2 regions of the Streptomyces lacaronensis genome follow, and region 1 is predicted to be linked to the other one. Evidence: predicted binding sites of a transcription regulator. Region 1 holds the regulator's gene; the other holds the start of a gene.
The links. Region 1 encodes HrcA, which represses chaperone genes, less so after heat shock. Its sites were predicted from a motif close to TTNGCACTCNGNNNNNCNGAGTGCNAA; they were not measured.
Positions count from the first base shown of each region.

Region 2: the regulator HrcA is predicted to act here: its motif matches at 6,988-7,014, upstream of groL (chaperonin GroEL).

Region 1 covers NZ_JBLHDK010000003.1:7,718,293-7,729,210, reverse strand. The annotation lists gene ACMTAK_RS33025 (PhoH family protein) at 1-324, opposite strand, end outside; gene ACMTAK_RS33020 (carbohydrate kinase family protein) at 493-1,608, opposite strand; gene ACMTAK_RS33015 (ribonuclease Z) at 1,752-2,672, opposite strand; gene ACMTAK_RS33010 (histidine triad nucleotide-binding protein) at 2,676-3,035, opposite strand; gene ACMTAK_RS33005 (hypothetical protein) at 3,113-3,778, opposite strand; gene ACMTAK_RS33000 (16S rRNA (uracil(1498)-N(3))-methyltransferase) at 3,989-4,732, opposite strand; gene ACMTAK_RS32995 (nitronate monooxygenase) at 4,729-5,820, opposite strand; gene dnaJ (molecular chaperone DnaJ) at 6,022-7,155, opposite strand; gene hrcA (heat-inducible transcriptional repressor HrcA) at 7,156-8,172, opposite strand; gene ACMTAK_RS32980 (MBL fold metallo-hydrolase) at 8,337-9,059, shown strand; gene ACMTAK_RS32975 (DUF3097 domain-containing protein) at 9,433-10,251, shown strand; gene hemW (radical SAM family heme chaperone HemW) at 10,383-10,918, opposite strand, start outside.
Region 2 covers NZ_JBLHDK010000003.1:6,566,471-6,577,388, forward strand. The annotation lists gene ACMTAK_RS28585 (DUF3263 domain-containing protein) at 208-426, shown strand; gene otsB (trehalose-phosphatase) at 654-1,505, shown strand; gene ACMTAK_RS28595 (alpha,alpha-trehalose-phosphate synthase (UDP-forming)) at 1,602-3,080, opposite strand; gene ACMTAK_RS28600 (glucosyl-3-phosphoglycerate synthase) at 3,238-4,185, opposite strand; SAM riboswitch class I at 4,385-4,526, shown strand; gene thrC (threonine synthase) at 4,545-5,837, shown strand; gene ACMTAK_RS28610 (MoaD/ThiS family protein) at 5,834-6,112, shown strand; gene ACMTAK_RS28615 (cold-shock protein) at 6,531-6,737, shown strand; gene groL (chaperonin GroEL) at 7,177-8,802, shown strand; gene murQ (N-acetylmuramic acid 6-phosphate etherase) at 9,023-9,955, opposite strand; gene ACMTAK_RS28630 (MurR/RpiR family transcriptional regulator) at 10,178-10,918, opposite strand, start outside.

The sequences.
Region 1 (10,918 bases):
GGCGGGCGTCTCCTGCACCCCGCTCTCGCCGTTCTCGGCCGCGCGCAGCATGGAGATCGAGCGCTCCACCGCATCCTCCGTCATCGGTTGACCGGTGCGGAGCACCAGCATCATCTCATCGAACAGACGCTGGACCAGGGCTACTTCCTTCGGGTCCCCGGTGGCGCTGACTTCGTTGCCCCGTACATGAATATCGGTCGCCGGGAACGCGTTCTCGATCACACGGAGCAGCGCATCACCGGATCCCAGGACCATGACCATGGGGTGCTTGTTCGGGACCGTGAACTGCGCATGCGCCTGCGGTGCTGTGGTTGGTTGCGTCATGGGCCGGCTCTCTGGCCTGCTTCTACCTCCCGATACAAGGGTTCTCGCCGCTCGACAACCTTGGGTTCCAGGGTACGACGGAGCACCGACAACACCCGAGCCCTTTTACTCCTATCCGCTCATCGCCCCACACACCCGGGGCCCGCCACCCCTGGTCCGCGCCCCGCGCTACGCCTGGCGGAAACCGATCGTCGGGACGGCCCGGCGCAGCGGCCAGGGGCGGGCGGCGGCCGGGAGCAGCCGGTCGAGGAAGGCGTAGCGGCGCAGCGCGCGGGCGGGCTGGTCGTCGTAGGCGCGGGCGTGCTGCCACCAGGCGGCGATCTCGACCCAGCCGGGCGCCGACAGCGAACCGCCGAATTCCTGCACCGACAGCGCGGCGGTCAGCCCCGCGAAGGCCAGCCGGTCGGCGAGCGGCCACCCGGCGAGCGTGCCGGTGACGAAACCGGCCACGAACACGTCCCCGGCCCCGGTCGGGTCCAGGGCCTCCACGGAGATCGCGGGCACCTCGGCGGTCTCGCCGGTGCGGCCGTCGACCGCGTACGCCCCCTCGGAGCCGAGCGTGACGACGGCCAGCGGGACCAGGTCGGACAGGGCCCGGGCGGCGGCACGCGGGCAGTCGGTGCGGGTGTAGCGCATCGCCTCCTCGGCATTGGGCAGGAACGCCTCGCAGTGCTCCAGCTCGGAGAGGTCGGCCGGGTCCCAGCGGCCGGTGTCGTCCCAGCCGACGTCCGCGAAGACCCTGCTGCCACGGCGAGCGGCCTCGGCGACCCACTCCTGGCCGCGGCCGGGCACCAGGGAGGCCACGGCGGCGCGGGCCGGGGGCGGGCAGCTGGGCGCGGGCTCCTCGGGCGGCGGGGCCTCATGGCCGTGGGAGACCATGGTCCGCTCGCCCTCGTAGGCCATGGAGACGGTCACCGGGGAGTGCCAGCCGGGGATCGTGCGGGACAGCGAGAGGTCGATGCCCTCGCCGTGGTCCAGGGCGTCCCGGCAGTAGTCCCCGTAGTGGTCGTCGCCGAAGGCGGCGGCGAGCGAGGTGCGCAGGCCGAGCCGGGCCAGGGCGGTGGCCATATTGGCGACGCCGCCGGGGCTCGACCCCATGCCGCGGGCCCAGGACTCGGTGCCGCGGACCGGGGCGCTGTCAAGACCGGTGAAGATGATGTCCAGGAAGACCGTGCCGGTGAGATAGACGTCGCAGTCCGCGTCGCCGGGGCGGCGCACGTCCGCGAGCGGGTCGAGCAGGTGGTAGCCCGCCGCCGTGAGCTTGTCGCCGCCGTGTGTCGTCACCGCGCTCTCCCAGGTCTTGCCGGTCCGCCTCCGCCGTCGGATACGGGTGCGGCCAGTGTGCACGATGGCACCGACAACGGGCCGGGGTCCGGCCCACCGTCACCCTGGCGGTCATCGGTCCCGGCGGCCCCGGCGGAGCGCCCTCAGCGCCGTTTGGGCAGCGCCACGGTCATGAGGTCCTGGGCGACCGTGAGCTCCCCGTCGAACCCCGCGTCCCGCGCCTGGCGCTCGAATTCGGAGGGGTCGCCGTAGCGCTGCGAGAAGTGCGTCAGCACCAGGTGCCGAACCCCCGCCCCGGCGGCGAGCCGGGCGGCCTGCCCGGCGGTCAGATGCCCGTACTCGACGGCCAGGGCCTCCTCCTCGTCCAGGAAGGTCGACTCGATGACCAGCAGATCGCACCCCTGCGCCAGGGCGTCGGCGCCGTCGCACATCCGGGTGTCCATGATGAACGCGAAGCGCTGACCCCGGCGCACCTCGCTGACCTCCTCGAGCGCCACCGTGCGCCCCTCGACCTCCAGCACCCGGTCCCGCTGGAGCCGGCCGATCTCCGGGCCACGGACGCCGAGCGCGGCGAGCCGCTCGGGCAGCATCCTGCGGCCGTCCGGTTCGATGAGCCGGTAGCCGTAGGACTCGACGGGGTGCGAGAGCCGGGCGGCCTCCAGCGTGTACGCGGGGGTGCGGGCCAGCACCGCGCCGTCACCGGCGACCGGCTCCTCGGTCAGCGCGACCGTCTCGCGGTAGGCGGTCGCGTAGCGCAGCCGCTCGAAGAACCGCTGTCCGCTCGCCGGGTAGTGGGCGGTCACCCGGTGCGGCACCCGGTCGAGGTTGATCCGCTGGATCACCCCGGCCAGGCCCAGGGAGTGGTCCCCGTGGAAGTGGGTGACGCAGATCCGGTCGATGTCATGGGCGGCGACCCCGGCCCTCACCATCTGGCGCTGAGTACCCTCGCCGGGGTCGAACAGCAGGCCCTCGCCGTCCCAGCGCAGCAGATAGCCGTTGTGGTTGCGGTGCCGGGTCGGCACCTGGCTGGCGGTGCCGAGGACGATCAGTTCCCGCGCGGACAAGGGTTATCCGGGGGGCCAGTTGAGCCCGCGGCCGCCCAGGACGTGGGCATGCGCGTGGAAGACGGTCTGACCGGCGCCGGAGCCGGTGTTGAACACCACGCGGTAGCCCGTCTCGTCGAGCTTCTCATCCGCGGCGACCGCGCCCGCCTCGCGCAGCACATCCGCGGTGGCCTGCGGGTCGGCCGCCGCGAGGGAGGCGGCGTCCGGGTGGTGCGCCTTGGGGATCACCAGGACGTGGGTGGGCGCCTGGGGGTTTATGTCGCGGAAGGCGACGGTGGTGTCCGTCTCGCGGACCACGGTGGCCGGCACCTCCCCCGACACAATCTTGCAGAACAGGCAGTCGGCCTGGGGTTCTCCCGCCACCGGTGGCTCCTCACGGATCGTCGGCACGTACGGTCCGGATGGTACCGGGAGGGCCTGCCGACGGAAGCGATCGCGGCCTATTCGCTCCGGCCACCGCCCCCGGTGTCGCCCTTACCGTCGTCACCGGCACCGTCATCGGCACCGACCTGACCGGCGCCGCCCTCGGTGGACGGGTGCTCCCAAGGGTGGCTGCGGGTCGGCTCGGGAGCCTCCGTGGTCCGGTGCTCCCAGGGAGGACGGCGGGTCGGCTCAGGGGCCTCGGTCGTCCGGTGCTCCCAAGGGTGGCTGCGGGTCGGCTCGGGAGCCTCCGTGGTCCGGTGCTCCCAGGGGGGACTGCGGGTCGGCCGGGGGCTCTCGGTGTCCCGGCCACCGCCCTGGCACTCCCCGATCACATTCGCCTCGAAGACCTTCCGGCCGTCCACCTGGCCGGTCAAGTCGCCCCGGACGCAGTGGTCCTCCCGGACGTAGGTGACCCGGCCCCTGACCCTGACGTCCTTGTCGTTGTCGGTCCTGCCGTGGCAGTCCACCCGTGCGTCGGTCTCCCCGGCCCGGGTCCCCCCGGCCCGCTCGCTCTGCGAGGGCGAAGCGGCACCCGCCGTACGGCCGTGCCTGAATTCGGCGTTGCAGCTCATCCAGCGGACGCCGACACCACCCCGCTCCAGCGCCTCGGTCGCGACCTGGTCCGTGGTGATCGCGACCGTCACGGAGCTGATGCCGCCGCCGGTCGGCTCGCATGCCGTCACCGCGGCCGCCGCCGCGCCGACCGCCGCGACGGCGAAGAGCGTCCGTCCCCGTCCTGTCCGCCGTGCCCGTCTCGCCTGCCGTGTCCGTCGTGCCTGCCTTGCCTGGCTCCATACCCCCATAGGGGGTAGGTTCCCATCGGCCGACGCGAACCGGAAGGCCGTCCTCGGCCAGGTGCCGGCGTACCCGGCGAGGGGTCCCGGACGGGCCCCTCACCCCCAGCGGCCGGTGCGGCCGAGCAGCAGCGCGGCGGCCGCCGTTCCCGCCGTGGAGGTGCGCAGCACGCTCGGGCCCAGCCGGTACGGCCGCGCGCCCGCCTCGGCGAAGGCCGCCAACTCCTCGGGGGACACGCCCCCTTCGGGCCCGACGACCAGCACGATCTCGCCACTCGCGGGCAGTTGGGCCGTCGCGAGCGGTTCCCCGCCCTCCTCGTGGAGCACGGCGGCGAACTGGGCTTCGGCGAGAAACCGGGCAACCTGCCGGGTCGTCATCGCGTCCGTCACCTCGGGGAAGGTCAGCCGACGCGACTGCTTGCCCGCCTCGCGCGCGGTCGACCGCCACTTGCCGAGCGCCTTGAGGCCGCGCTCGCCCTTCCACTGGGTGATGCAGCGGGCGGCCGACCACGGCACGACGGCGTCCACGCCGGTCTCCGTCATGGTCTCCACCGCCAGCTCGCCCCGGTCGCCCTTGGGCAGCGCCTGGACGACGGTGATCCTCGGATCCGGGGCGGTCTCCCGGCGCACCTCGTCCACCGCGACCTCGAGCCTGTCCTTGCCCTCGACGGCCGCCACGGTGCCCTGGACGCCCGTACCGTGACCGTCCGTCAGCACCACCGGCTCACCGACGCGCAGCCGCCTTACGGACACCGCGTGGCGCCCCTCCGGGCCCTCCAGCCGGACCCGGGCCCCCGCGGCCGCCCCCGCCAGGGAATCGGCCACGAACACCGGGGCGGTCACGACACCGCACCCCGCTGGGGCTGAAGGCCCAACGCGGCCCGCGCCGCGTCGAGTTCCACCGCGAGCGTCTCCACCAGCCGCGCGGCGGGCAGCTCACGCGCCAGCCGGTGGCCCTGCCCGGCCCACAGCGCCATCCCCTGGGGGTCTCCCGCCTTCGCGGCCGCCTTACGGAGGCCCGAGGTCATGTGGTGCAGCTGGGGGTAGGCGGCGGGGGCGTACGGGCCGTGCTCACGCAGGAAGCGGTTGACCAGGCCCCGGGCCGGGCGCCCGGAGAAGGCGCGGGTCAGCTCGGTGCGGCCGAACAGCGGATCCGTCATCGCCTGCTTGTGCAGGGCGTTCGCCCCGGACTCGGGGCACACCAGGAACGCGGTCCCCAGCTGGGCCGCGACCGCGCCTGCGGCCAGCGCCGCGGCGATCTGCGAACCGCGCATGATCCCGCCCGCCGCGATGATCGGGATCTGGACGTACTCACGGACCAGCGTGATCAGCGACAGCAGCCCGAGCCCGACGCCCATCCCGTCCGCGGCCGGGTCATTGCTGTACGTGCCCTGGTGACCGCCTGCCTCCACGCCCTGCACGCAGACGGCGTCGGCGCCCGCCCACTGGGCGGTCTGCGCCTCGACGGGCGAGGTCACGGTCACGACCGTACGGGTGCCGACCTTGGCGAGGGCGTCGAGGACGGCTCGGGTCGGGCAGCCGAAGGTGAACGAGACGACCGGGACCGGGTTGTCGAGGAGCACGGCCAGCTTGGCGTCGTACGCGTCGTCCGAGCCCGACTCCGGGTCGCCCAGCGGGGTCTCGTACCAGGCCGCCTCGCCCACGAGCCGCTCACCGTAGGCCGCGACGGCGGCCGGGTCCGGGTTGGGCGGCTGCGGCATGAACAGATTGATGCCGAAGGGCCGGTCGGTCAGCCCCCGCAGCTGTTTGATCTCCTCATACATCGCCTCCGGCGTCTTGTAGCCGGCGGCGAGGAAACCGAGGCCACCGGCCTCGGAGACGGTGGCGGCAAGCTGCGGGCAGGAGGCTCCACCCGCCATCGGCGCCTGCACGATGGGGTACCGGTAAAGATCGGTCAGCGCGGAGGACATGGCCACATCGTGTCATGCCCTCCGCACCGGCTCACCACCGGATCACGGCGCCGCGGAGATCAGCGGCGCCGCGCGGGCCGTCTCCCGGCCCGAAGCGCCTACCGCCCGTTGAACGCGTCCTTCAACCGCGAGAACAGCCCTTGCTGCCCCGGCTTGCCGCACTCCCCCGGGGGGCAACCCCCGCACCCCCGGCCGAAGCGCCTACCGCCCGTTGAACGCATCCTTCAACCGCGAGAACAGCCCTTGCTGCCCCGGCTTGAACTCGCCGGTCGGGCGCTCCTCGCCGCGCAGCTTGGACAGCCGCCGCAGCAGCTCCTCCTGCTCCGGGTCGAGCTTGGTCGGGGTGGTCACCTCGACGTGCACGATCAGGTCGCCCCGGCCGCCGCCCCGCAGATGGGTGACGCCGCGCTGGTGCAGCGGGACCGACTGGCCGGACTGGGTGCCGGGCCGGATGTCGACCTCCTCCAGGCCGTCCAGCGTCTCCAGCGGCACCTTGGTGCCGAGGGCCGCCGCGGTCATCGGGATCGTCACCGTGCAGTGCATGTCGTCGCCGCGCCGCTGGAAGACGGGGTGCGGCACCTCGTGGATCTCCACGTACAGGTCGCCCGCCGGGCCGCCGCCCGGACCGACCTCGCCCTCGCCGGCCAGCTGGATCCTGGTGCCGTTGTCCACACCGGCGGGGATCTTCACCGTAAGGGTGCGCCGCGAGCGGATCCGGCCGTCGCCCGCGCACTCCGGGCACGGGGTCGGCACCACGGTGCCGAAGCCCTGGCACTGGGGGCACGGCCGCGAGGTCATGACCTGGCCCAGGAAGGACCGCGTCACCTGGGAGACCTCACCGCGGCCACGGCACATGTCACAGGTCTGCGCCGAGGTGCCCGGCGCCGCGCCCTCGCCGCTGCACGTCGTGCAGACGACCGCGGTGTCGACCTGGATGTCCTTGGTGGTCCCGAACGCGGCCTCGCTGAGCTCCACGTCCAGCCGGATCATCGCGTCCTGACCGCGCCGGGTCCTGGAACGCGGACCGCGCTGCGAGGCGGTGCCGAAGAACGCGTCCATGATGTCGGAGAAGTTGCCGAAACCCGCGCCGAAGCCGCCGGCGCCACCGCCGCCCGGCCCGGCGTTCGGGTCCCCGCCCAGGTCGTAGACCTGCTTCTTCTGCGGGTCCGACAAGACCTCATAAGCGGCGTTGATCTCCTTGAACCGCTCCTGGGTCTTCGGATCCGGGTTCACGTCCGGATGCAGCTCGCGGGCGAGCCGCCGGAATGCCTTCTTGATCTGGTCCTGCGAGGCATCACGAGGCACGCCCAGGACTGCGTAGTAGTCCGTCGCCACTTACGACTCCGCCAGGATCTGTCCGACGTAACGTGCCACTGCGCGTACCGCTCCCATCGTTCCGGGGTAATCCATGCGGGTCGGTCCGACCACGCCGAGTTTGGCGACCGCCTCGTCGCCGGAACCGTAGCCGACCGCGACGACCGAGGTGGCGGTGAGCCCCTCGTGAGCATTCTCATGCCCGATCCGCACGGTCATACCCGAGTCCTTGGCCTCGCCCAGCAGCTTGAGGAGGACGACCTGCTCCTCGAGTGCCTCCAGAACGGGCCGGATCGTCAGGGGGAAATCATGCACGAAACGCGTGAGGTTCGCGGTGCCGCCGATCATCAGCCGCTCCTCGGTCTCCTCCACGAGCGTCTCGAGCAAGGTCGCCAGTACGGTCGAGACGGTCCCCCGGTCCTCCTGTTCGAAGGACTCCGGAAGATCCTGCACCAACTGCGGCACATCCGCGAAACGCCGCCCCACGACCCGGCTGTTGAGCCGGGCGCGCAGATCGGCGAGCGAACCCTCGGTGACCGGGGTGGGGCAGTCGACCATGCGCTGCTCCACCCGGCCGGTGTCGGTGATCAGCACCAGCATCACCCGGGCCGGGGCCAGCGGGAGCAGCTCCACATGGCGCACCGTCGAACGGGTCAGCGACGGATACTGCACCACCGCCACCTGCCGGGTCAGCTGCGCCAGCAGCCGGACCGTGCGCCCCACCACGTCGTCGAGGTCGACCGCACCGTCCAGGAAGTTCTGGATGGCCCGCCGCTCCGGGCTGGACAGCGGCTTGACTCCGGCCAGCTTGTCCACGAAGAGGCGATAGCCCTTGTCCGTGGGGATCCGCCCGGCGCTCGTATGCGGCTGGGCGATGAAACCCTCGTCCTCCAGAGCGGCCATGTCGTTACGCACCGTGGCCGGGGAGACGCCCAGCCGGTGCCGTTCGGTGAGTGCCTTGGAACCGACCGGCTCCTCCGTCCCCACATAGTCCTGGACAATGGCACGCAGCACCTCGAGTCTGCGTTCGCTGAGCACCCCGCGCACCTCCAGTCCAGCGGTCTCATCAGGTCGTCCGCCTGGCACTCACCGGGCACGAGTGCCAGAACCCCTCCGCCAGTGTACGGCGGGGGGCGGTGGCATGGGCAAGAGCCGCCGCTGGCAGCAACTCTCCCCCATCCCCGTTGAGCTAGCGTCGCGGTATGGAGACGTGTTGGGAAGAGGCGGGCTGGGAGCGGCTCGCGCCCGGTGTGGCCCGCCGTCGGCTGCCGGAGTGGGACGAGACGGTCGGCGTGGTCGTCGGACGGACCGACATCCTCGTCGTGGACACCGGCGCGACCCTGCGCGCCGGGGCCGAGCTGCGTTCCGGGATCACCCGGCTGACCGGCCGCCGCCCCACCCGGATCGCGCTCACCCATCCGCACTTCGACCACGTCCTGGGCTCGGCCGCCTTCGCGGGCTGCGAGGTCTACGGGGCCACGGGACTGGACGAGCTGCTGCGCCGTGAGCGGGAGACACTGCGCGAGGACGCGATCCGCCACGGAGTGGACCGGGACGCCGCCACCGAGGCCGTGGACCATCTGGCCTCCCCGCACCACCTGGTCTGCGGGGAGCTCACCCTCGACCTCGGCGACCGTACGGTGCTGCTGGCCAATGTGGGGCCCGGTCACACCGCCCACGACCTGGCCGTCCTGGTGCCCGGCCGGCCCGAGGTGGTCTTCTGCGGTGATCTGGTGGAGGAGTCCGGCACGCCCCAGGCCGGGCCCGACGCGATCCCCGGCCACTGGCCCGCCGCGCTCGACCGGCTGCTCGCCCTCGGCGGCGCGGACGCGCGGTACGTCCCGGGGCACGGCTCCGTCGTGGACGCCGCGTTCGTACGGGCCCAACGCGACGAACTGGCCGCCCGCTTCGGCGTGTCCGGCTAGCCGCACTCTAGTCGTTCGCCTAGGGGTGTCCGCCGCTGGGAGGGGGCGGGGAGGGAACAGCCCGCCGCGGGCGTCACGATCCGCCGGACACCCCTGGCAGTTCACCTAGGGTCCTTCTGACGGATCTCCGTGGAGGAAGGAGCGGCGTCTCTCCGTGGAGGAAGGAGCGGCGTCAGGGGGCACCTCCCAGCGGTAGCTGGGGGAGCGTGCTCTCGGCGTGCCGCGCGGAAGCCCTCGTAGCGGAGCTACTTGGGTTTTCGCGCGGTGGGGCGAGAGGGCGTGCCGGGCGTCGCGACGCCGCGGAGATCCGTCAGAAGGGCCCTAGTTGTGCGGCTGCGGGAGCGGGTGGCCGTCGCGCGCTATCGTCATCCGGATGCGACAGTACGACCCGGACCTGACCCCGCCCTGGAAGCGGCAGCGGCCCGCCCCCGAGGTCCCCGCCGAACCGGACCTCGTCGTGGAGGAGATCACCACCGGATTCTGTGGTGCCGTGATCCGCTGCGAGAAGACCGCTCAGGGTCCGACGGTCACTCTGGAGGACCGCTTCGGCAAACATCGCGTCTTCCCCATGGAGCCGCGCGGTTTTCTGCTCGAGGGGCGTGTCGTCACCCTCGTACGCCCGCGCGCGGCCGCCCCCAGCGCGCCCCAGCGCACGGCCTCGGGGTCGATCGCCGTGCCGGGAGCCCGTGCGAGGGTCGCCCGCGCGGGGCGCATCTACGTCGAGGGGCGCCATGACGCGGAGCTGGTCGAGCGGGTCTGGGGCGACGATCTGCGCATCGAGGGCGTCGTCGTGGAGTACCTGGAGGGCGTCGACGACCTGCCCGCCATCGTCGACGACTTCGCCCCCGGCCCGGACGCCCGGCTCGGCGTCCTCGTCGACCATCTGGTGACAGGCTCCAAGGAGTCCCGTATCGCCGCACAGGTCACCGGGGAGCATGTGCTGGTCCTCGGCCACCCCTACATCGACATCTGGGAGGCCGTGAAGCCGTCCGCCCTCTCCATCCCGGCCTGGCCGACGGTGCCGCACGGCCAGGACTGGAAGAAGGGCGTCTGCCGGGCCCTGGGCTGGCCGGAGAACACCGGGGCCGCATGGCAGCGGATCCTGTCCTCGGTCCACTCCTACAAGGACCTCCAGCCGGAGCTCCTGGGGCGGGTGGAGGAATTGATCGATCACGTCACCGCGGGGCGGTGACCCGCCCGCGGCCTCTCGTTGACACAAATGGTGCGCCGGCCGCTTCGCTCCGCCACCGCGAAGGTGCTCCCTCGATCAACTCGTCGACACGCCCGGCAGGTCGTGGTCCCCGCGTCAGCGGGGATGCCCGGTCAGTCCACCAGGTCGCGCACCACCGCGTCCGCCAGCAGCCGCCCCCGGAGCGTGAGCACGGCCTGCCCGCGCCCGTACGGCTCCGGTTCCAGCAGACCGTCCCCCAGGGCCCGTGCCGCGGCCGCCGCCCCGGCCGGGCGCAGCAGCTCCAGCGGGCAGCCCTCGGCCAGCCGCAGCTCCAGCAGGATCCGCTCCACCCGGCGCTCCTCGGCGGACAGCAGCTCCCGGCCCGCGCCCGGCGACCGGCCCTCGCCCAGGGCCTGTGCGTACGCCCCGGGGTGCTTCACGTTCCACCACCGCACACCGCCCACATGGCTGTGTGCGCCGGGGCCCGCGCCCCACCAGTCGGCGCCGCGCCAGTACAGCTCGTTGTGGCGGCAGCGCCCGGCGGGCGAGGTGGCCCAGTTGGAGACCTCGTACCAGGCGAACCCGGCGGCCGTAAGGGTCTCCTCGGCGATCAGATAGCGGTCCGCGTGCACATCGTCGTCGGTCATCGGCACCTCGCCGCGCCGGATCCGCCGCGCCAGCTGGGTGC
Region 2 (10,918 bases), 1.2 Mb from region 1:
GCCGAGGACCAGGGCCAGGGCCAGGACCAGGACCAGGGCCCGGACCAGGGTCGGGGCCGGGGCCAGGGTCGGGACCAGGTCGAGGACCAAGGGCGAGCCGGGGGCCAGGGCCAGGCTCAGGGCCAGGACCAGGGCCAGGACCAGGACCAGGGCCAGGGGCAGGGGCAGGACCAGGTCGGGGACCGGGAGCCGGGTCCGGATGCCGGGCTGTCAGAGCGCGACTTGGCCGTGCTCGCCGTGGAGCGGCGCGGCTGGCCGGGCCCCGGCGCCAAGGAGCGGGCGATACGGGAGCGGTTGGGCCTCTCCCCGACCCGCTACTACCAGCTGCTGAACGCGCTGCTGGACGACCCCAGGGCCCTGGAGCACGACCCGGTGACCGTCAACCGGCTGCGCCGGATCAGGGACGAGCGCCGCGAACGCCGCTGACGCGCATCGTCGGCGGGACGGCCGGGCCGCGTTCATCAGCCGGGCGCGCGCGAGCCGTGCACGGGCGGGCACCCGTGAGGCGTTCACCGGCCGGGCACCCGGGGGCACCGGCCGGGCACCCGCGACGCGTTCACGGGCCGGGCGCCCGGGGGCGTTCAGCGGGGGGACGCTCGGGGGAAGCCCGCTGTGCCGCCGGGCCCGGTAGGGTCACCGCCATGGGCAGCGCTATGGGAAGTCACCCCGTCCCCGTACCCACCACCTCCGCCGGCCGTGAGGGCCTCGCCGCCCTCCTGGAACGGCCCGGACGCGCCATCGTCGGACTCGACTTCGACGGCACCCTCGCCGAGATCGTCCCCGACCCCGACCAGGCCCGCGCCCACCCCGGCGCCGTCCCCGCGCTCTCCCGGCTGGCCCCGCGGATCGGCTCCGTCGCGGTGATCACCGGACGCCCGGCCGAGGTCGCCGTACGGTACGGCGGGTTCGCCGGGGCCGAGGGGCTGGACGGGCTCGTCGTCCTCGGCCTCTACGGCGCCGAGCGCTGGGACGCGGGCAGCGGCGAGGTCCAGGCGCCCGAACCGCACCCCGGCGTCGCCGCCGTCCAGGCCGAACTCCCCGCCGTCATCGAGGAGCACGGCGCCTCGCGCGGCATCTGGATCGAGGACAAGGGCGGCGCCGTCGCCGTCCACACCCGCCGTGCCGAGGACCCCCAGGCCATGTTCGAGCGGCTGCGCGCGCCGCTGCACGCCCTCGCCGAGCGCCATGGGTTGATCGTCGAGCCCGGCCGCTTCGTGCTGGAGCTGCGACCGCCGGGGATGGACAAGGGCGTCGCGCTCACCGAGTACGTACGGCGGACGGGCGCGGAAGCCGTGCTCTACGCGGGCGACGACCTGGGCGACCTGGCCGCGTTCGCGGCGGTGGAGCGGCTGCGCGAGGAGGGGGTGCCGGGGGTGCTGGTGTGCAGCGGCAGCACGGAGGTGACCGAACTCGCCAAGCGGGCCGACCTGGTGGTCGACGGCCCGGCGGGCGTGGTGGGCCTGCTGTCTGCCCTGGCCGCCGCGGTCAGCGGCGAAGCCGCGTAGGGCTCGCCGGCGACAGTGGCCGCTACCCACCCGGACAGTGGCCGCTACCCAACCCGGACAGTGGCCGCTACCCACCCGAACCCGGACAGTGCCGGTCTACAGCGCCCGCAGCTGCGCCAGGAACCATGCCTGTGGCGGTAGCGCGGTCGCCGCGGCGGCGAGTCGCTTCGTGCGGTCCGCGCGCTCGCCGTCGCTCATGCGCAGGGCCTCGTGCAGCGCGCGGGCCGTGCCCTCCACGTCGTACGGGTTCACCACCAGCGCGTCCTCGCCCAGCTCGGCGTACGCGCCGGCCTCCCGGGACAGCACCAGCGCGCAGCCCCGCTCGGAGACCACCGGGACCTCCTTGGCCACCAGGTTCATCCCGTCCCGGATGGGGTTGACCAGTGCCACGTCCGCCAGCCGGTAGGCCGCGAGGGACCGGGCGAAGTCGTCCTTCACATGCAGGGCGACCGGGGTCCAGCCCTCCGTGCCGTACTCCTCGTTGATCTCGTCCGCGATCCGTCGCACCCGCTCGGTGTAGTCGCGGTAGACCGCGAGGTCCTGGCGCGAGGGGTAGGCGAAGGCGACATGCACCACGCGCTCGCGCCACTCGGGGCGGGTCTCCAGCAGCCGCCGATAGGCCAGCAGCCCGCGCACGATGTTCTTGGACAGCTCGGTACGGTCCACCCGGACGATCGACTTCCGGCCCGGCCCGATCTGCGCCCGCAGACTGCTCAGCCGTTCGTCCACATCGGCCTGGCGCGACCGCTCCCGCAGGAAGTCCGCGTCCGCGCCCAGGCCGTGGACGCCCAGCCGGGTCTCCCGGCCCTCGAAGCGGACGGCCGTCGCCATACCGCCGCCGCCACCGTCCCCGTCGCCGCCACCGTCCCGGACGATCTCCGCGCCCAGCACCGCCGCGCAGCAGTCGGCGAAGGCGGTGGCCCAGCGCTCGGTGAGGAACGCGGCGCGGTCGCCGCCGAGGATGCCGCGCAGCACGCCGCCCGCGACCTCGTCGGGCAGCAGCCGGTAGTAGTCCGGCGGGGCCCACGGGGTGTGGGAGAAGTGACCGATCCGCAGATCGGGGCGGCGCTCGCGGAGCATCGCGGGCACCAGCGCCAGGTGGTAGTCCTGCACCAGGACGACGGCCTCGTCCACCGCCTCCTGGGCGAGCGCGTCCGCGAAGGCAGCGTTATAGCTCTCGTAGGCCGCCCACTGCTCGGCGAACTCCGCGTCGAAGACCGGCTCGACCGGGGTCTGGTAGAGCAGGTGGTGGATGAACCACAACACCGAATTGGCGACACCGTTGTACGCGGCGGCGAAGACGTCCGGCGCGATGTCGAGCATCCGCACCTGCTGGCCGCCGGTGTCACCGGGGTTCAGATGGCTGTCCCCGGCCCGCCGAGCCGCCTCGCGGTCGCCCTCGCCGAGCGCCGCGCACACCCACACCCCGCCCGACTCGGGGCCGATCGCGCTGAGCCCGGAGACCAGCCCGCCACCGCCGCGCCGGGCGGTGAGCGAGCCGTCCTCGCCCAGGGTGTACGAGACCGGGCCGCGGTTGGACGCGACCAGGATCGGGGCGGTGCGCGGAACTGCCATGTCGCGAGCCTAGCCAGGCGCGGCCCCGCGCAAACGTACGTACGGTTTCTTGCCCCGTAGGTGCTATTCCGGTTCCGGCCACGTAACCGCCAACGCGCTATCCGTCCCTAACCGCCAAGGCGCTGCCCCTCCGGAGGCGCCGAGCCGCGGCCCGGCGTCACGCCGCGCGCCGCGCCGTGTACTCCGGGATCTCGATCATCGGCGGCCGCTCCTCGGTGTCCACGGCCGTGGTGCGCGGCTCGAAGCCGTTCTCGCCCCGGTCGAACTGGGTCAGCCGCGGCCGCACCAAGTGGCCCCGGGCCAGCCGCAGCTGTGCGGTTCGGTAGATCGCGGCCGCCATCCGGCCGAGCGCCTGCCCGTCCTGGTGGCGGTGTTTGCGTACCCCGATGTCCACCTGGCCGAGCGCGTCGAGCCCCACCGTGTGCAGCGCGTCGACCAGCAGCCCGAGCTCGACGCCGTAGCCGACCGGGAAGGGCAGCCGCTCCAGCAGCGAGCGGCGCGCCGCGTACTCCCCGCCCAGCGGCTGGACGAATCCGGCCAACTGGGGCCAGTGCAGATTCAGCAGCGGGCGGGCGACCAGCTCGGTGACCCGGCCGCCCTGGCCCGCCACCTCGCCGAGCGGGCGGTCGTACATGCCCTTGACCAGCTCCAGCGTGGGGTCGGTCAGCAGCGGACCGACGATCCCCGAGACAAAGCGCGGTTCGAATTCCCGTAGGTCGGCGTCGATGAAGCAGACGATGTCGCCGCTCGTGGCGAGCAGGGACCGCCACAGCACCTCGCCCTTGCCGGGCAGCGCGGGCAGCCGGGGCAGCAGCGAGTCGCGGGGGACGACGGTGGCGCCCGCCGCCGCGGCGACCTCGGCGGTGCGGTCCGTGGAATCGGAGTCCACCACCACCAGCTCGTCCACCAGCGGCGTCGCCTCGCCCATCAGCTCACGCCGGATCGTGTCGGCGATCTCGCCGACCGTGGCCTCCTCGTTCAGGGCGGGCAGGACCACGCTCACCGTCGTCGCCGCGGCCCGCTTCGCGGCCAGCAGGCGATCCAGCGGACGGTCGTCGGCAGACCAGGAGCGACGCTTCAGCCAGCGCTCCACCTCATCCAGCACCTGTGTGTCTCCCCTGCTGTGATCGCTGTGATCCATCTCGCGCATCGGACGGCTAGCTCAACCATCCGGGCCTTCGGTTACAGTCTTGAACAACGCACATGGCCGTCGTATGTCGGGGTCGACCTCGGTGTTTACCGAGGTACCGACGTATCGGCGAAGCCCGTGCCGACAAACGCCCCGGGCCCGCCCGGCGCCATACCGCTCATCCAGAGGGGCAGAGGGAACGGCCCGTTGAAGCCCCGGCAACCCTCCAGCTGATCTCGCATTCCGCAGCGAGGCTCCCAGCTCGGGAAGGTGCCAATTCCGTCTCGTGGCGAAATGCGTCGCGAGGAAGATGAGGAGAAAGGGCCTCGCCATCCATGGCTGTGCAGTCAGTAGAAAGCTCAACCACTTCCTCCGCCTCCGGTGCCTTCGGCCCCGCCGTCGCATTGTCCTGCCGGGAGTGCGGTGAGCGGTTCGAGCTGGGTCCGATCTTCGCGTGCGAGTCCTGTTTCGGGCCCCTCGAGGTCGCGTACGAGCTTCCGGCCGACGACCCGGAGGGGCTGCGCCGGCGGATCGAGGCCGGCCCGAACAGCATCTGGCGCTACGCCCCGCTGCTGCCCGTCCCGGCGGACGTGGCGGATCTGCCGAGCCTGAACCCCGGCTTCACCAAGCTGGTCAAGGCCGACCACCTCGCCCGTGAGCTCGGCGTCACCGGTGAGCTGCACATCAAGGACGACTCCGGGAACCCGACCCACTCCTTCAAGGACCGGGTCGTCGCCATCGCCGTCCAGGCCGCCCGCACCTTCGGCTTCACCACCCTCTCCTGCTCCTCCACTGGCAACCTCGCCGGTGCGGTGGGCGCCGCGGCCGCCCGCGCGGGCTTCCGCTCCTGCGTCTTCATCCCGCACGACCTGGAGGCGGGCAAGGTCGTCATGGCCGCGGTCTACGGCGGCGAGCTGGTCGGCATCGAGGGCAACTACGACGACGTCAACCGCTTCTGCAGCGAGCTGATCGGCGACCCGGCGGGCGAGGGCTGGGGCTTCGTCAACGTCAATCTGCGGCCGTACTACGGCGAGGGCTCCAAGACCCTGGCGTACGAGATCTGCGAGCAGCTCGGCTGGCGGCTGCCGGACCAGATCGTCGTCCCGATCGCCTCCGGCTCTCAGCTCACCAAGATCGACAAGGGGCTGAAGGAGCTGGTCGCGATCGGGCTGGTCGAGGACAGGCCCTACAAGATCTTCGGCGCCCAGGCCGAGGGCTGCTCCCCGGTCTCCGTCGCCTTCAAGGCGGGCCATGACGTCGTCCGGCCGCAGAAGCCGCGGACCATCGCCAAGTCGCTGGCCATCGGCAACCCCGCGGACGGCCCGTACGTCCTGGACATCGCCCGCCGTACGGGCGGCGCGGTGGAGGACGTGAACGACGAGCAGATCGTCGACGCCATCAAGCTGCTGGCCCGCACCGAGGGGATCTTCGCGGAGACCGCGGGCGGCGTGACCGTCGGCGTGACCAAGAAGCTGATCGAGGACGGTCTGCTCGACCCGTCCCTGACGACCGTCGTGCTCAACACCGGCGACGGCCTCAAGACCCTCGACGCGGTGGCCCCCACCACGGGTCCCTCCGCCATCATCCGCCCCACCCTTGACTCGTTCCGAGAGGCTGGACTCGCATGAGCGTCAACGTCCGAATCCCGACCATCCTGCGCACCTACACCGGCGGCCAGGCCGAGGTCTCCGCCGTGGGCGCGACCCTGGCCGAGGTCCTGGCGGACTTGGAGAAGAACCACGCGGGCATCTCGGCCCGCGTCCTGGACGACACCGGCAAGCTCCGCCGCTTCGTGAACGTCTACGTCAACGACGACGACGTCCGCTTCGCCGACGGCCTGGCCACGGCGACCCCGGACGGCGCCGGGATCTCGATCATCCCGGCGGTCGCGGGCGGCTGCTGACTCCGCGTCCACCCGCTCACCCCTCCTCACCTTTGGCATCGCCCCGTCCGGGGACAACCGGACGGGGCGATTCCGTCTGTGGAATCGCGATACAGTTGCCCGGATTCCCCGACGGCTCCGGGGTCGGAGCCACATATGAGAACTCGTCAAGTTGTGCGTAAAGTGTGAGCGCGAATTGTCGGGTTGGTTCCTTATGTCCGGCCCGGCTTGCCCGAACTTCACGTAATTTCTCACTTTTAACCGTTCGACCGTGCCCAGAATTCTCGTCCGATTGACCTGTTGCAGAGGGCGTTGGGACGGATACATTCAGCGGCGGTCGACGCGTTCCGGCGCACACCCCCCACATCCGGGGGGTGAGGTCTGACCCGGGTCCGCGGAGTGCGGTCCTGCGCAAGGGCCAGCAATAGGGGAGTTAGGAATGGCTCAGGGCACCGTCAAGTGGTTCAACGCGGAGAAGGGGTACGGCTTCATCGCGGTCGACGGTGGTGCGGACGTGTTCGTCCACTACAGCGCGATCCAGATGGACGGGTACCGCACCCTCGAGGAAGGCCAGCGGGTCGAGTTCGAGATCTCGCAGGGCCAGAAGGGCCCGCAGGCCGACATGGTCCGCGTGGCCGTAGGCTGACGCGCCGACGCGACGCAGCTGAAACGAACAAGTCCGTAGGGTCCGTGTCCCCAACAGGGTACGGACCCTTCGGCATGCCTGCAGGGTACGGACCCTACGGCATGCCTGGCGCCATGGCTCCCCATGCCCTACCGCCCCTTCGGGCGCTTGCGCCCACCCGTCACCCGGCCACCACCCCCCAAGGACGCCCTTCGGGCGCTTGCGCCCACCCGTCACCCGGCCACCACCCCCCAAGGACGCCCTTCGGGCGCTTGCACTCTATAGGTCCGAGTGCTAATCATTGGCGTTAGCACTCTGACGTTGAGAGTGACAGAAGGACCGGGTCGGTGAGGCCCGCCAGGCCATGCGGGGTAAGGAACCGCGCGGCAGGTAGGCCGTCCGTCGCGGGCGCCAGCGCGGTCCGGAGCAATCCACCCCGTCTCTGGGAGGACCACTTCACATGGCCAAAATCATCGCGTTCGACGAGGAGGCGCGGCGCGGCCTCGAGCGCGGGATGAACCAGCTCGCCGACGCCGTCAAGGTCACCCTCGGCCCCAAGGGCCGTAACGTCGTCCTCGAGAAGAAGTGGGGCGCCCCCACGATCACCAACGATGGTGTTTCCATCGCCAAGGAGATCGAGCTCGAGGACGCGTACGAGAAGATCGGCGCCGAGCTGGTCAAGGAGGTCGCGAAGAAGACGGACGACGTCGCCGGTGACGGCACGACGACCGCGACCGTCCTGGCCCAGGCGCTGGTCAAGGAAGGCCTCCGCAACGTCGCCGCGGGCGCCAACCCGATGGCGCTCAAGCGCGGTATCGAGAAGGCCGTCGAGGCCGTCTCCGCCCAGCTGCTCGAGCAGGCCAAGGACGTGGAGACCAAGGAGCAGATCGCCTCCACCGCCTCCATCTCCGCCGCCGACACCCAGATCGGCGAGCTCATCGCCGAGGCGATGGACAAGGTCGGCAAGGAAGGTGTCATCACCGTCGAGGAGTCGCAGACCTTCGGGCTCGAGCTCGAGCTCACCGAGGGCATGCGCTTCGACAAGGGCTACATCTCCCCGTACTTCGCGACGGACATGGAGCGTATGGAGGCGTCGCTCGACGACCCGTACATCCTGATCGTCAACTCCAAGATCAGCAGCGTGAAGGACCTCCTCCCGCTGCTGGAGAAGGTCATGCAGTCGGGCAAGCCGCTGCTGATCATCGCCGAGGACGTCGAGGGCGAGGCCCTGGCGACCCTGGTCGTCAACAAGATCCGTGGCACCTTCAAGTCCGTCGCCGTCAAGGCCCCGGGCTTCGGTGACCGCCGTAAGGCCATGCTCGGTGACATCGCCATCCTTACCGGTGGCACCGTCATCTCCGAGGAGGTCGGCCTCAAGCTGGAGAACGCCGGTCTCGACCTGCTCGGCCGTGCCCGCAAGGTCACGGTCACCAAGGACGAGACCACGATCGTGGACGGCGCCGGCGACACCGAGCAGGTGCAGGGCCGCGTCAACCAGATCCGCGCCGAGATCGAGTCCTCGGACTCGGACTACGACCGCGAGAAGCTCCAGGAGCGCCTGGCGAAGCTGGCCGGCGGCGTGGCCGTCATCAAGGCCGGTGCCGCCACCGAGGTCGAGCTCAAGGAGCGCAAGCACCGCATCGAGGACGCGGTGCGCAACGCCAAGGCCGCCGTCGAGGAGGGCATCGTCGCCGGTGGTGGCGTGGCCCTGCTCCAGACCGTCTCGGTCTTCGAGAAGCTGGAGCTCGAGGGCGACGAGGCCACCGGTGCCCAGGCCGTGCGCCTGGCCCTGGAGGCCCCGCTGAAGCAGATCGCGGTCAACGCCGGTCTCGAGGGCGGCGTCGTGGTCGAGAAGGTGCGCAACCTGACCCCGGGTCACGGCCTCAACGCCGCGACCGGTGAGTACGTGGACCTGATCGCCGAGGGCATCATCGACCCGGCCAAGGTCACGCGCTCCGCGCTGCAGAACGCCGCGTCGATCGCCGCGCTGTTCCTCACCACCGAGGCCGTCATCGCCGACAAGCCGGAGAAGGCCGCCCCGGCGGGCGCTCCGGGCGGCATGCCGGGCGGTGACATGGACTTCTGATCGACTCGGCGCGTTCGTTCGCCGGTCGGTCGTACCGTCCACACGTCGGGGCGGCACCCTCTCCCAGGGGTGCCGCCCCGACGGCGTATCGGGGGCCGTGCGTATCCGGGCTCCGTGCGTATCCGGGCTCCGTGCGTATCCAGACCCTGTGCGTATCCAGACCCTGCGCGGATGCGGGCCCTGCGCGGATGCGGGGCCCACCCTCGGGCCCACCCTGGGCTCACCCCGTGGCCGCCTCCAGGGCGGCGCGCAGATGGCCGTGCGCCTCGGCGAGGAGCTTTTCGGCGGTCGGGGCGTCCACCTCGCCCAGGATGGTGAGGATCGCGTTCTTCACCTCGCCGTCCGTGGCCGCCAGTGCGCTCTCGATCCGCTCGTCGGAGGCGCCGGTCGCCAGGAAGACGATCCTCCGTGAACGGGCGCGCAGCTTGTCGTTGGAGGCGCGCACGTCGACCATCAGGTTCCCGAAGGTCTTGCCCAGCCGGATCATGGTGATGGTCGAGATCATGTTGAGCACCAGCTTCTGGGCCGTGCCCGACTTCAGCCGGGTCGAGCCGGTGAGCAGCTCCGGCCCCACGATGATCTCGATGCCGTGGTCGGCCGCGGCGGCGAGCGCCGAACCGGCGTTGCAGGACAGCCCGACGGTGAGCGCGCCGCGCCGCCGGGCGTGCTCGACCGCGCCCACGGCGTACGGGGTGCGGCCGGAGGCCGAGACGCCGACCACGGTGTCGTCGGGCCCGATGTCCAGCCGGTCGAGGTCCCGGGCGGCCAGCTCCGCGCTGTCCTCCGCGCCCTCGACCGAGGTCACCATGGCGTCCGGGCCACCCGCGATCACCCCGACGACCTGCTCGGGACGGGTGTTGAAGGTGGGCGGGCACTCGCTCGCGTCGAGCACCCCGAGCCGCCCGGCGGTGCCCGCGCCCGTATAGAGGAGGCGGCCGCCACGGGACATCCGTACGGCGATGGCGTCGATGGCGGCGGCGATGCGGGGGAGCTGACCGGCGACGGCGGTGGGGACGGCGGCGTCCTCCGCGTTCATGATCTGGGCGATCTCAAGGGTTTCGAGCCGGTCGATCTCGGCGAGTTCGGGGCGGAACGCCTCGGTGGTCAGGGTGTCGAGCTGGGCGCGGAGCCGTGCGGAGTCGGCGGTAGTCATGGCGAAGCGGCTCTTTCCGGTACGTCAGCGTGAGGGTGGGGGTGGGGGTGGGGGTGGGGGTGGGGTGACGGTGACTTGGAAGGGCAGTCACCGGGCGAAGCAGTGACCGGTATCGGAGGTCGGAGCGCGAGGGCGGGACCGGGCGGTACCGGCAGGCAGGACCGGCGGGCGGTCCGCCGGGCGGTACCGGCAGCCAGGACCGTCGGGCGGGACCGGCCGGGCTCAGCGGTGCCCGGGACGCGGATCGTGGCGGTGCGCGAGCGCCTCGTACGACGCGGAGAGCGCGGGCGCGGCCGATTCGTACGTCCGCTGGGCGACCCCTATGAACAGGCAGTCCACCACCAGCAGCTGGCTGGTCCGGCTGGACATGGCCGCCGGGCGCAGCTCGCTCTCGCGGGCCGTGGAGGTGGTGAGCACCAGGTCCGCGTACTGCGCGACCTCGCCGTTCGGCCGCCCCGTGATCGCGACGGTGGTCGCCCCGTGCTCGAAGGCCACCCGCAGCGGTTCGATGACGTCCGTCGTACGCCCGGAGTGGGTGATCGCGATGGCGACGTCGCCGGAGTGCAGCTGGACCGCGTTGGTGACCGCAAGGTGCGGATCGGCGTGGGCGTGGGCTATCAGCCCGATGCGCAGCAGCTTCTGGACCAGGTCCTGGCCGACCAGGCTGGACGCCCCGATCCCGTACACATCGATCCGGCGGGCGGCGGCCAGCGCCGAGACGGCCGCCTCGACCTGGCTGGTGTCCAGCCCGGCGGCGGTGTCGGCCAGACACTGCTGCTCCTCCCGCGCCAGCTTGGTGACCACGTCGGCGATCGGATCGTCCACCGCGATGTCCGCGGTGACGGCCGGGGCCCGGCCGGCGGCCTGCTGGGCGGCGAGCGCGGCGAGCGCGAGGCGCAGATCCCGGTATCCGGGGTAGCCGAGCAGCCGGGAGGTGCGGACCACGGTGGCCTCACTGGTGCC